4 regions of the Carnobacterium pleistocenium FTR1 genome follow, and region 1 is predicted to be linked to each of the others. Evidence: predicted binding sites of a transcription regulator. Region 1 holds the regulator's gene; each other region holds the start of a gene.
The links. Region 1 encodes CtsR, which represses protease genes until heat stress. Its sites were predicted from a motif close to TTGGTCAAAAAAGGTCAAANA; they were not measured.

Region 1 (3,392 bases):
CTTCATCATATCCAACATATCCAGGAGGTGAGCCGATTAAACGACTCGTGCTGTATTTTTCCATGAATTCGGACATGTCTACCCGAACTAACGCTTCTTCATTGCCAAACATTGCTTCTGCAAGAGCCTTAGCTAGCTCTGTTTTACCAACACCTGTAGGTCCTAAGAACATAAATGAACCTATTGGACGGTTAGGATCTTTCAACCCACTCCTAGAACGTCTGATTGCTCTAGAAACTGATCCAACAGCTAGTTCTTGCCCAATCACTCGTTTATGCAATATTTTTTCTAAATTCATTAAACGGTCTGATTCTTTTTGTTCCATTTGCTGAACAGGGATACTCGTCCATAAAGATACAACCTCTGCGATATCTCTTTCAGTTACTTCTAGTGAGTTTAAAGAAGCTTTTCCTTCTTGTTTTTGTAATAAATTTTCAATTTTTTTACGTTGTTTCATTTCTTTTATACGAATTCTCGCAGCTTGTTCAAAATCTTGTAACTGGATAGCATCTTCTTTATTTTGTATCAAAGCTTCTAAGTCTGAGACTGCAGCTGCAACTGGAGAAGGTTTACCTGAAACATCTAAACGTACTTTAGAAGCAGATTCATCTATCAAATCAATAGCTTTATCCGGTAATTGTCTTGATGTAATATAACGAGATGAAAGCTTAACTGCAGCATGTATAGCTTCATCCGTAATTTTAACACCGTGATGTTCTTCGTAACGAGAACGTAAACCTAACAAGATTTCTTCTGTTTCCTCTTCTGAAGGAGGATCCACATGAATTGGTGAGAATCGTCTTTCTAAAGCAGCATCTTTTTCAATATATTTTTGATATTCATCTAATGTTGTTGCTCCTATAGTCTGCAGTTCACCACGTGCTAATGCAGGTTTCAAAATATTAGATGCATCAATAGCACCTTCTGCCCCACCAGCACCAATTAGCGTGTGCAGCTCATCTATGAATAAGATAACTTCACCATCTTGATAAATTTCATCAATAATTTTTTTCATTCGTTCTTCAAATTCGCCACGATATTTTGTACCAGCTACCAATGAACCCATATCGAGCATCATTAACCGTTTATTTGCTAATGCAGCTGGAACTTCACCATCTTTGATTTTTTGTGCTAATCCTTCAGCAATAGCTGTTTTACCTACACCGGGTTCTCCTACTAAAACAGGATTATTTTTTGTTCTACGGCTCAACACTTGAATAATACGTTTGATCTCTTTATGACGACCAACGACTGGATCTAATTTCCCTTCTCTTGCCACAGCAGTCAAGTCGCGAGCCAAAGAATCTAAGGTTGGTGTGCCTGCAACTTGTTTAGCAGCTGGTTTTGCTTTTCTACCTTTAGCATTTGTTGCATCACCCAAACCAATTTTTTTCAATACGATTTGACGAGCTTTGTTTAAATTGATATCTAAATTGCTTAAAATTTTAGATGATAAAATGTCTTCTTCGCGTAGTAATCCTAACAATAAATGCTCTGTGCCAACAAGTGCTGAACCCATACGTCTTGCTTCATCTGTAGCAAATGTAATAGCTTGTTTAGCTCTTGGAGAATAAGGAAGAATAGCATTTTTAGAAAGGTACTTCATTGTTCCATAGCCCGTAAAGTGTTCGATTTCTTCTCTAATATCGACTTCAGTCACAGAAAATTGTCTTAACGTTTTCCCAGCAATTCCATCCTGCTCCATAATCAATCCTAAAAGAATGTGTTCAGTCCCTACAGAGTGGTGACGAAATCCCTTTGCTTCTTCTTGCGCCATGATCAAAACCATTCTTGCTTTTTCAGAAAATAATTCATCCATTTATATTTCGCCTCCGATTTTATTCTTTATTCATATTTCAAATTGTTCAAAAAGGCCACTAATAGTTTAGCTCGTAATTCATTTTCGTCTATTCCATCAGCATTTAAGAGTGATTTTCCCATTACAGATAGCATAATATTTGCCTCTCTCTTAGTCAACATTTCAGTTTCAAATAATCTTTCTATAATAGAATAAGCATTCTTTTGAGTGATTCTATTTCCAATGATATCGATCATCATATCCAACATCTCAGCTTCATCCAACAGTTTCACTTTAATGATACGTATATAACCGCCACCACCACGTTTACTTTCAACCAAATAACCTTGTTGCACTGTAAAACGAGTATTTATAACATAATTTATTTGAGAAGGAACACAATTAAATCGATCTGCCATCTCGCTGCGTCTGATCTCGACTCGTTCATCTTGACCTAAAACTTTTTTTAAATAAGCTTCAATGATGTCCGACATATTTTGATTATGCATGGGTTACCTGTTACTAAAACATTTCAGTGTATGATAAAGATAATAATTTTACCTTCTCTACTTTACAACGGTGTTTTTTTAGTAACACTCCTTTTCTTATCGTCCTAACACTAGACTTAATCATTTAGCTTATCAATAACATAAACTAAATTAATAGCGGAGGATACCTCTAGTAAAAACTAGAAAGCATTCTTGACTAATCCTGACTTTCATTATACGAGAAATAAGAAGATTTGAAAAGTAACTTTACTCATTTCATCTAAATTAACTCCGAAACTTCTTCTATTGCCCAATAGACAAAGAAAATAAATATTAAAGTTTATCTTTTTATCTAAGAAAAATGCATGGCTAAAGTATTAGCCAATTTTAAAAATTGACTCTCAATTTAATGTAGCTTTTTACGGATCTAATTCTGTTAAATAAAAGTAGTGTCTTTTTTAACCAAATACAAATCAACGATGATAGCTTTGATTATCGAAAAAAAGTCTGTTTTATTTTCTTTTATAGATAGAAACTGTTTTTTTCGTGCATATGAATACTACCAATCAGACGAAAAAATAGCTGTCTAATTTTTGGTGTGGATAAAAAAATTAATTACATAACTCACCTAAAAATTCTGGCGGAATAGGTTCTGCTTGTAACCATATCATTGAATTCAATGCGAATAACAGAGAGTTAACGCTCTGTTAAGGCTTGAAAACCTTAAGACTATGGTTTTCCAGGTCTTCAGGTAGCTCCCCTGGCTTCACAAGCAAGTTCGTACATTCCAGAAGAAATTTCATCTTGAAGCATCCACACTATTTGACCTAGAACCAAAACAATTATACAACCAAAAAAAAAGATAATTTCTCTAATTATTAAGAGAAATCATCTTTTTAAAATTATTTATCGGGAAGACAGGATTCGAACCTGCGACCCCTTGGTCCCAAACCAAGTGCTCTACCAAGCTGAGCTACTTCCCGTTCAATTACTTCTTAATTTTTCTTTCAAAAGAAATGCACCCAAGAGGACTTGAACCTCTAACCCCTTGATTCGTAGTCAAGTACTCTATCCAATTGAGCTATGGGTGCAAATAGTGCCGAGGG
Region 2 (3,392 bases), 170 kb from region 1:
TTTTTCGGTTAATTCCATCCCCATTTTTGAAGTTTTTATTAAACCTTGCTTCTTTAGGCCCTCTGACTCAGTACGTAAAACACGTTCTGTGATTCCCATACGATCGGCTAAAACTCTTCTGCCTACAGGACCTAATAAAAAGACATTGCGCAAAATGTGATAACGATTCTGAAGTGTAAACATGATATCTGGAATGACCTCTTCAATAACTGATAATACATTTTGCATAAGCGACCTCTTTCTACGTTGGACGCTTTGTGACCGCGTTAGTCGTTCGGCGACCCTTGTTACTTAAAAAAACAAGAGAATCAAAATGAAAATCAAACTATCAGTTTCCTGTTTCGGTTTTCTTATCATTTATCAACAGTACTGATAAAGGCACCATTACCATCTCTCACATCAATTATTGTAACAGTTATCTAGTTATCTTTCAACCATTATGTTTCTAAGTTTTTCATTAAATTCTACAAAGAAACTTTGACTGAATTATGTCTTTTTCACAAGTGTATTGCTGTTTCCGGTTGCTTCTTTTATTAAATACGTGCTTCTATTAAATCTTTAAGTTCTTGTTGTGTAATATTTTCATCAAAAATCTCTTCACCAATAAAGACTGTAGGAACCAGTACAACCACTGCTTCATTTGCTTCTTTTTTAATTTCTTGAGCTCTAGTCTCATTTGATTGCACCGCTAGATTCCTTTTTTCTTGTGCATAAGTTGCAATATCATCAAAATTTGCTAACCTTCCCCACTCATTTTGGTGTTCAAAAAAGAAATCTATTTCTTCAAGTGCTTTTTCAGGATCAGTGTAGTCTAAATATTGGTGTAACACATTTCCTTTTTTCAACCCCGATGATTCTTTATCAAAATGCTTAATGATGCGTTGCACTTTCCCAGCTGAGACATATTCTGCCAATAAGTCTTTTGAGTCCTCATACCACATTTTGCAATAAGGGCATGCTAAGTTAATAAATTCAATTACTTTAACTGGAGCATTTTCACTTCCAATTTTAATTCCAGTAGTTGTGTTTACTTGGTTAGCTTTTATATTACTAATATCCATCAAAAATCCTCCTCATTTGTAAGTTATTTCTATTATACAGACAATAGTAGATCAGTTAAACGCATTCAACTTATTCTTTTTTCAAGAAAAAAGAGATCGGAATATTATCCCAATCTCTTTCCATGTTATTTATTTACTTAAAGCAGCACTATTTTCCATAATTTCATCAATCAAACCATATGCTTTTGCATCTTCTGCAGACATATAATTATCACGATCTGTATCGCGTTGGATAACTTCAATTGGTTGTCCTGTACGCTCTGATAAAATTTTATTCAAGCGTTCACGCGTTTTCAAAATATGACGAGCAGCAATTTCAATTTCGGTTGCTTGTCCTTGAGAACCACCTGATGGTTGGTGAATCATGATTTCAGCATTTGGTAAAGCATAACGTTTGCCTTTTGTACCAGCTGTTAATAGGAAACTTCCCATTGAAGCTGCCATACCCATTGCGATAGTTTGAACATCTGCTTTAATAAAGTTCATTGTATCAAAAATCGCTAATCCGGCAGTTACACTGCCTCCTGGTGAATTAATATAAATGTAAATATCTTTTTCAGAATCTTGTGCATCTAAAAATAAAAGCTGAGCGATTACAGCATTTGCAAGGTCGTCGTCTACTGGACCACTTAACATGATGATACGGTCTTTTAAAAGACGAGAATAAATATCATAGGCACGTTCACCTCTTGAAGATTGTTCGATTACTGTAGGGACTAAGTTCATAATTTACTTCCTCCTCAATTGTTCATTTCTTTATGAGTAACTAAAATATCAACTCAATAAGTTACTAGACTCATTTTACTTTATTGGTCAATAAAGGTCAATTTTTTTGTTCGTTGTTTTTTTGATAAAAAAAAGTGATTAGAATTTTTTCTAATCACAAGAATGCCCCCTAAGGGAATCGAACCCCTATTTTAAGAATCGGAATCTTACGTGATATCCATTACACTAAGGGGACTACTACACTTAACCTAACAATGATTTAACTAATTTCTGTTGTTAGTAAAATACCAACTATTATAGTGTAGCCCAGTTATAATGAAAAAACAAGTAGAACTTCTATGCTATCAAAGTAATAGGACAAAGCTTAGATTTTCTTGTAATGAAGTTTTTTCTCATAACTAACCTAGCTTTTTTTATCTCAGATACTTATATCAATCTTATCACGTTTTTTTGTTCCCAATTTTTCTGCCATCTCATTCAGTTTACGTAATCGATGATTGATTCCAGACTTACTGATTGTTCCACTCGGAATCATTTCTCCCAATTCTTTTAAAGTTACTTCAGGATTTTCTAAACGGACCAGTGCAATTTCTCTTAATTTTGAAGGTATCTTATCTAATCCAATTGTATCATCAATGAACTTGATGCTTTCAATTTGCTTACTAGCCGCATCAATCGTCTTATTTAAATTAGCATTTTCACAGTTGACCAACCGATTGACTGAATTCCTCATATCTCTGATAATGCGGACATCTTCAAATTTAAGCATACCGCTAGTTGCCCCAATCAAGGCTAGAAAATCAGCAATTTTTTCGGCTTCCTTCAAATAAGTAATATACCCATTCCGTCTTTCTAGTGTACGAGCATTCATACCAAATTGATTCATCATTTGACAAATATCATCATTATGCTCCTCATAACTTGAATGGATCTCCAAATGGTAACGACTCGTTTCTGGATTATTGACTGATCCTCCTGCTAAAAATGCACCACGTAAATAAGATTTGACTTTTTGCGTATTGCCTATTACTTCATCTGAAACATGGCTATGAAGAAACATACCTTCCATAATAGATAAATCTGAAAGAACTTCTTGAGTTCCTTGTTTTAATCGCACAATATAAATATTATTTTTCTTTAGTTTCATTTTCCGGCGCACCAGTAGTTCACTTTCAACATCAAAATGATCTTTTAACAAAACATAAATTCTACGTGCAATGGCAGCATTCTCAGTTTGTACATTTAGAATGAATTTCTTATCCACCAAACCAACTGTCCCATTCATGCGAATCAATGCGGCTAATTCAGCTTTAGCATGCTCTCTATGAACTTCTAATTGCGTTAATTCTTTTTTCACTTCTGAAGCATAAGACATATGACAGCCTCCTTTCTCTTTTAAAGTTGGTTTACTAACTATTTTTTCTTTCTACACGTCTGTTATCAAAAGCCATTTTAAATAATTCATCTACAACTTTTTCTCCATTATGAAAGACCCCTTGATTTCTTAATTCAAGGAAATCATCCGATATAATGGAAGGAACTTCCTCTGCAAGTTTTTTAAAATTATGTGTTACTTGTACTAAATACTCATTGTACCGTTCAGTA
Region 3 (3,392 bases), 820 kb from region 1:
AAAAAGAGGAATGAGCCTAGCGGACGATTTGGATCTTGAATACCTGCTCGAGCCCTTATAACTGCATCTGATACACTTTGTACCGCTTCTTCCTGGCCAATGACGCGCTCCCTTAAAGATGCATCTAAATGCATCAATTTTTCGCGCTCTCCCTTGATCAACTTGCTGACAGGAATACCCGTCATTCGACCGATAACGACTGCAATTTCTTCTTCAGTAACCGATTCTTGTACCAATCTGACTTGACCATCTTGAGCTGCCAACTGTTGCTCTTCAAGCAGTTTCAATTCTTTCTCTAGGGCTGGAATCTGTCCATGTCTGAGAACGGCGGCTCGTTCTAAATCATAATTGCCTTCTGCCTCTTCTAATTCATGACGCGCCTTTTCGATTTCAGCACGTTTATCACGTAATTTAGCTACTTCTTCTTTTTCTGTCTCCCACTTCATCTTCAACTGATTGGCATCTTCACGCAAATTAGATAATTCTTCTTGAATAAGCGCTAATCGCCGCATACTGGCATCATCTTTTTCTTTTTTCAACGCAGCTTCTTCTATTTCTAATTGCATCAAGCGGCGAGAAACTTGGTCCAATTCAGTGGGTCTTGAATTCATTTCAACCCGGATAGTTGCACAGGCTTCGTCTATTAGATCAATTGCTTTATCTGGTAAAAATCGATCCGTAATATAACGGTTGGATAACGTTGCGGCAGCGACTATTGCATTGTCATGGATATTTACGCTGTGGTGAATCTCAAACCGTTCTTTTAGTCCTCTTAAAATACTGATGGTTTCTTCTACTGTCGGTTCATCAACGAGTACTTTTTGGAAGCGTCTTTCAAGAGCTTTATCCGTTTCCATATATTTTCGGTATTCATCTAGTGTCGTTGCACCAATACAATGCAGTTCACCACGAGCTAGCATAGGCTTTAATAAATTTCCTGCATCCATGCTGCCTTCCGTTTTTCCAGCGCCAACAATGGTATGGATCTCATCGATAAATAAAATAATTTGACCTTCACTCTTTTTCACTTCTTTTAGTACAGCTTTCAAACGTTCTTCAAACTCTCCACGGTATTTTGCCCCGGCAATCAAAGATCCCATATCTAATGAAAAAATTGTTTTCCCTTTTAAGTTTTCTGGTACATCTTTTCGAACGATTCGTTGGGCTAACCCCTCAACAATAGCTGTCTTACCTACTCCAGGTTCTCCAATCAATACAGGATTATTCTTTGTTTTACGAGATAAAATACGAATCATATCACGAATTTCGTCATCTCTTCCGATGACTGGGTCTTGATCTCCACTTTTTACAGCCTTGACTAAATCTGTTCCATACTTTTCGAGTGCCTGATACGTTTCTTCTTGATTTTGTGAGGTCACACGATCTCCTCCTCTTATTTTTTCAATTTCTTTTTTTACTATTTTTTCAGTTAATCCATTTTTAGTCAAAAAATTAGTCAAGCTGTGGTTTTTTAGTTTCATTAGTGCCAATAAAACGATTTCGGTAGAAAGAAAATCATCTTGAAAGTCCGTTCTAATTTTATCGGCTTCCGTTAATAGACGGTATAAATTTTGACTCATCCCTTGTCCATATTGAACGTTCGAGCCTTCTACAGTTGGGTAGTTATCTAATTCTTGGTCTACAAAAGATTCAAAGTTTTCTGTATTGATCCCTAACGATTGGTAAAATCCTCGCGCAAAATGATTGGGTGTTAAAAAAACTTTCCATAAATGGAGAAGATCAATCTCTTGATGTTTTCTCATTACGGCGATACTTTGAGCTTCTCCAAAGGTTTGCTGCATTGTTGTAGTCATTTTTTCAATATCCATTCAAACTCCTCCTTGAATTTTATTAATTTTATTATATTCAATTAGTCAGTAAAGGTCAAATGAAACATCTGACTTTTATTTAGTATATTGTTGACTCTCCTTAACAAAATTTCAACTCTCAAAGCCAAAGCCTTTATTTTATTATAACTACTAAAAAAGTTCACTCTAACTTTTTAGTAGAGTAAACTTTTTTATCTCACACCTAATGAAATTCTTGCATAACGGCTCATTTTGCTTGTGTCCCAAGCCGGATACCAGACTAACTTCACTTCGGTTGAAGTAATTTCAGAGATCGATTGCATAGCTGCCATAATATCACTGGTAATCGTATCTGCTAATGGGCAGCCCATCGTAGTTAATGTTAACTTTATCACACAACAATTTTCATCTATCAATTCAACAGCGTAAACTAACCCTAGATTGACAATGTCAATGTTTAGCTCTGGATCTATAACTTTTTCTAATGCTGTCATTATACGCCCTTTAAGCTCTTCTGTTTGATTTTCATTAGTTGGTTCCATATGGTAACCGCCTTCTCTTTTTGACTCTATTTTACCTTTTGTTTTCTTCAAAGTAAATCATTTCAGCAAGAGATCTGTTTTTTTATAAGTGTCTATTGAAAAATTCAGCTGTTTCAATCGAAATCATATATGGAACATGATGACCATAACTCCCAGTTGTTGTAAAACTAACATGCCTTCCATAATCTTGGTCCTTAATTTTTTTATAAAAATCAAAAGTAGGTTGATAAGGTACCAAATCATCGTCTTCATCATGCCAAAAGTGAACAAATTTCCCATTAATTTTTTCGGGTTGTAAATCAAGTGAAATCATTTTTAAGGATTCAATAGCCGGAGCAAATTGATCCGACTCAAGATTGATTTCTGCTCCTGTTTGCCATTTTGATGTTAATAACCACTTAGAAAAGGAGATTGGTGACGGGCTTCCCATTAACACAACAGCCGTTTTCAACCAAGGGTATTGCGTCAAAATTGCACTCGTTGTCATTCCACCCATTGAGAGCCCTGAAACTCCAACACGTTTTTGATCCGTTAACCCTGCTTTAACGTAGTGATCAACTATCATGGGAAATTCAACAATATTATGTTGCACAACATCCCAAAATTCCAAGCTTCTCTCATTTACCGGCGTTCCTTCGCTTCTTTCCCCGTGCAAATAAGCTTCAGGTATTAATGCTCGAAAGCCTTTTTTAGCAATTTCATAGCCATGAACTAAAGAACTTTCTTTAAGATTTGTCCATCCATGATAAAAAATAACTGTTGGCAAGGTTTCATTTACCCGTTCTGTTAATACAACTTCTAATAAAGGAATCCCATTAATGGATTCATGTTTTACTGTTATCATCTATCTATCTTCTTTCTATATTTATTCTTATAGACTTTATGTTACACTATTTGTATAGATTCTTTGTAGTAAGTGTATCATAAAAAATACTTAGAAACTTTTATTAATAAAAATGGATAACAGTCGGAGGATCTTGATGAATAAAAAATTAATTGCTCTTGATTTAGATGGTACTACATTAAATAATCGTTCAGAAAT
Region 4 (3,392 bases), 600 kb from region 1:
AGGGATGTTAGTCTTCATTTCGATAATTTCAATCATATCCTGCTCAGTTATTGTAGGTTCAACTGAATCAGGATTTTGTTGATCTCTCATAGTAGAGAATTTTTTTGCTTGATCACGATAAAAAGCAGCTTTTTCATAATCCTCTTGTTGTAGAGCTAACTGTTTTTGTTGAGCAGCTTCTGCAATTTTATCCTCAAGTTGTTTTGGATCAACAATTTGTATCGTCAAGTTCTTTTTGGAACCCGATTCATCTAATAAATCAATAGCTTTGTCGGGTAAAAAACGATCTTGGATGTAACGATTAGATAAGCTGACAGCGCTCTTGATAGCTTCATCTGTATAATGAACATGGTGGTAATCTTCATATTTTTTTTGTAGACCTTGGAGAATGGTAATAGTCTCTTCAACGGTCGGTTCGTTAACACGTACGGGCTGCATGCGTCGCTCTAGAGCAGCATCTTTTTCAATCGTACGGTATTCTTTCAATGTTGTTGCTCCAACCATTTGCATCTCACCGCGTGCAAGAGCTGGTTTAAGCATATTTCCAGCATCCATACTTCCTTCGGCACTTCCAGCTCCAACAATTTCATGGACTTCATCAATAAATAAAATAATTTGTGGATTTTTCTTTAATTCATCCATTAATTGTTTCATACGTTCTTCAAATTGGCCTCGGATACCTGTTCCTTGAACTAAAGAAGCAACGTCTAGTCGAATGACTTCTTTGCTTAATAATTTTTGAGGGACATCTCCATCAACAATTTTTTGTGCTAAGCCTTCTACGACTGCCGTTTTACCAACACCAGGTTCACCAGTTAAGACTGGATTATTTTTAGTGCGGCGATTTAAAATTTCAATTACGCGTTCGATTTCTTTATCGCGTCCAATGACGGGGTCAATGGCACCCGTTCGAGCTAATTCTGTTAGATTCGTCCCATATTCGCCTAGGAGTCCTGGTTTTTTATTTATAGGTGGCTGACCTCCAGAACCTCTTTGAGTTGGAGGGGTGTTAGGACTATTTTGTTGCGAGTTGTTGTTTGGATTATTTTGCATAGAGCGGAAAAACTGATCTAAATTTCCAAATCCAAAAGGATCTTGCGGTGAACGATCATTTCTGATTTCACCATGATTTTGAGCATCTTTTATAAGTTGATAACAATTTTGACAAACATCCAATTGACCTTTTTGACCATTCATATTGGTAAATAAATGGATAGTTGCTTCGCGTTGATTGCAGTTTTGACATAACATTTAAACACAACCTTTCATTTAATAGGTTAATAAATCAAATAAAGTCAAATAAATGATTGACCATTACTGACCTTGTTGATTATCATTATACACTGACCTTTTTTGACTTTCAAGTAATTAGCATTATAATTTTTGATTTTTTGAATTTTTTGAATTAAACTAAATAGAATAAAATAGGTTAAAACAAATAGTAAAGGACGTCTTAATAGTGAGCAGAGAAGAATTGCAAATACAGTTGAAACAATTGCTTCAAGGAGATACGAATGCCATAACTATTGAAAAAAAAGATTTTATGATTTTTAGAGAAATTTGGATTAATCATGAGGAGAAGGAATCGATTATTGGAGAGGCTCTTCATAATGGAAATGTTATTTATCGGTATAGCTCTAACTTGAAAAGTGGAAGAGAAATATTAGGAAAATAATAGTTGTTAAAATAAGAAAAAAATGGTAATCTTATAAGTTGTAAGGGCTATATCGAATGTTTTTGCTGGAAAAAATGGTTTTAACAGCTGAAACTAGATAGTGTTCTCAAAAATAATATATATTAAAGGGGATTTTTTATTATGGAAAAACGCGAATTTCATGTAGTAGCTGAAACAGGTATTCATGCACGTCCAGCAACGTTACTAGTACAAACAGCAAGCAAATTTAGTTCAGATATCAACCTAGAATATAAAGGTAAATCTGTAAACTTGAAATCAATCATGGGCGTTATGTCATTAGGCGTTGGACAAGGTGCTGACGTAACTATTTCTGCTGATGGTTCAGATGAATCTGAAGCTCTTGCAGGAATCGAAGAAACAATGAAGAAAGAAGGCTTAGCTGAATAATGGTTGAAAAATTAAATGGGATCGCAGCAAGTGACGGTATTGCAGTCGCAAAAGCTTACTTACTAACTGAACCCGATTTAACTTTCAACAAAATTTCAGTTGAGAACTCTGATTCAGAAATTAACCGCTTAAAATCGGCATTAAACGAAGCATCAAAAGAACTTGAGATCATTCGGTCTAAAGCAGCAGAATCTCTAGGTGAAAAAGAAGCCCAAGTTTTTGATGCGCATTTAATGGTTCTATCTGATCCAGAATTAATCGGGAGCATTGAAAGCTCTATTAATGATAATAAATTTAATGCAGAAAGTGGTTTGAAAGAAGTAACAGATACGTTTATCAGTATGTTTGAAGGCATGGAAGATAACCCTTACATGCGTGAACGTGCAGCTGATATTAAAGATGTTACTAAACGAGTATTGAGTCATTTGTTAGGCGTGAAACTTCCTAATCCTTCAATGATTGATGAAGAAGTGATTGTGGTTGCTCATGATTTAACACCAAGTGACACTGCTCAATTAAATCGCCAATTTGTGAAAGCTTTTGTTACCGACATCGGTGGACGTACTTCACATTCAGCAATTATGGCTCGTTCTTTAGAAATTCCTGCAATTGTAGGAACAAAAGATATTACTTCTTTTGTTAAAGAAGGAGATCTTATCATCATCGATGGTCTTGAAGGCGATGTAATCGTTCATCCAGAAGCATCTGATGTTGCGACGTATGAAGCAAAAGCAAAAGCTTTTGCAGATCAAAAAGCTGAATGGGATAAATTAAAAGATGAACCAACAATTACAGCAGATGGAAAGCACATCGAATTAGCTGCAAATATTGGTACTCCAAAAGATTTAGTAGGCGTAAAAAGCAATGGTGGTGAAGCTGTTGGATTATACCGTACAGAATTCCTTTATATGGATTCACCTGATTTTCCTACAGAAGAAGCTCAGTTTGAAGCTTATAAAGAAGTTTTAGAAGGTATGGAAGGTAAAGGCGTTGTTGTTCGTACAATGGATATTGGCGGAGACAAAGAATTACCTTATCTAACGTTGCCACATGAAATGAATCCATTCTTAGGTTACCGTGCTATCCGTATTTGTTTAGCAAGACCGGATATGTTTAGAACGCAATTGCGTGCATTATTACGTGCCTCTGTTTTCGGACAATTACGTATTATGTTTCCAATGATTGCAACTTTACAAGAATTCCGTCAAGCTAAAGCAATGCTTTTAGAAGAGAAAGCTAAATTAGTAAATGAAGGTATTGAAGTATCAGATGATATCGAACTTGGTATCATGATCGAAATTCCTGCTGC

Region 2: the regulator CtsR is predicted to act here: its motif matches at 1,871-1,891, upstream of clpP (ATP-dependent Clp endopeptidase proteolytic subunit ClpP).
Region 3: the regulator CtsR is predicted to act here: its motif matches at 1,871-1,891, upstream of clpB (ATP-dependent chaperone ClpB).
Region 4: the regulator CtsR is predicted to act here: its motif matches at 1,305-1,325, upstream of BP17_RS09095 (ATP-dependent Clp protease ATP-binding subunit).

Annotation. Positions count from the first base shown of each region.
Region 1 covers NZ_JQLQ01000002.1:2,440,028-2,443,419, forward strand. The annotation lists gene BP17_RS11940 (ATP-dependent Clp protease ATP-binding subunit) at 1-1,819, opposite strand, end outside; gene BP17_RS11945 (CtsR family transcriptional regulator) at 1,846-2,307, opposite strand; tRNA gene BP17_RS11950 (tRNA-Pro) at 3,196-3,269, opposite strand; tRNA gene BP17_RS11955 (tRNA-Arg) at 3,304-3,377, opposite strand; tRNA gene BP17_RS11960 (tRNA-Leu) at 3,384-3,392, opposite strand, start outside.
Region 2 covers NZ_JQLQ01000002.1:2,272,098-2,275,489, forward strand. The annotation lists gene BP17_RS11140 (sugar-binding transcriptional regulator) at 1-228, opposite strand, end outside; gene BP17_RS11145 (DsbA family protein) at 534-1,061, opposite strand; gene clpP (ATP-dependent Clp endopeptidase proteolytic subunit ClpP) at 1,191-1,787, opposite strand; tRNA gene BP17_RS11155 (tRNA-Arg) at 1,951-2,022, opposite strand; gene whiA (DNA-binding protein WhiA) at 2,206-3,162, opposite strand; gene BP17_RS11165 (gluconeogenesis factor YvcK family protein) at 3,197-3,392, opposite strand, start outside.
Region 3 covers NZ_JQLQ01000002.1:1,615,639-1,619,030, forward strand. The annotation lists gene clpB (ATP-dependent chaperone ClpB) at 1-1,829, opposite strand, end outside; gene BP17_RS07960 (metal-sulfur cluster assembly factor) at 2,021-2,350, opposite strand; gene BP17_RS07965 (prolyl oligopeptidase family serine peptidase) at 2,433-3,194, opposite strand; gene BP17_RS07970 (Cof-type HAD-IIB family hydrolase) at 3,331-3,392, shown strand, end outside.
Region 4 covers NZ_JQLQ01000002.1:1,844,175-1,847,566, reverse strand. The annotation lists gene BP17_RS09095 (ATP-dependent Clp protease ATP-binding subunit) at 1-1,251, opposite strand, end outside; gene BP17_RS09090 (hypothetical protein) at 1,460-1,675, shown strand; gene BP17_RS09085 (phosphocarrier protein HPr) at 1,817-2,083, shown strand; gene ptsP (phosphoenolpyruvate--protein phosphotransferase) at 2,083-3,392, shown strand, end outside.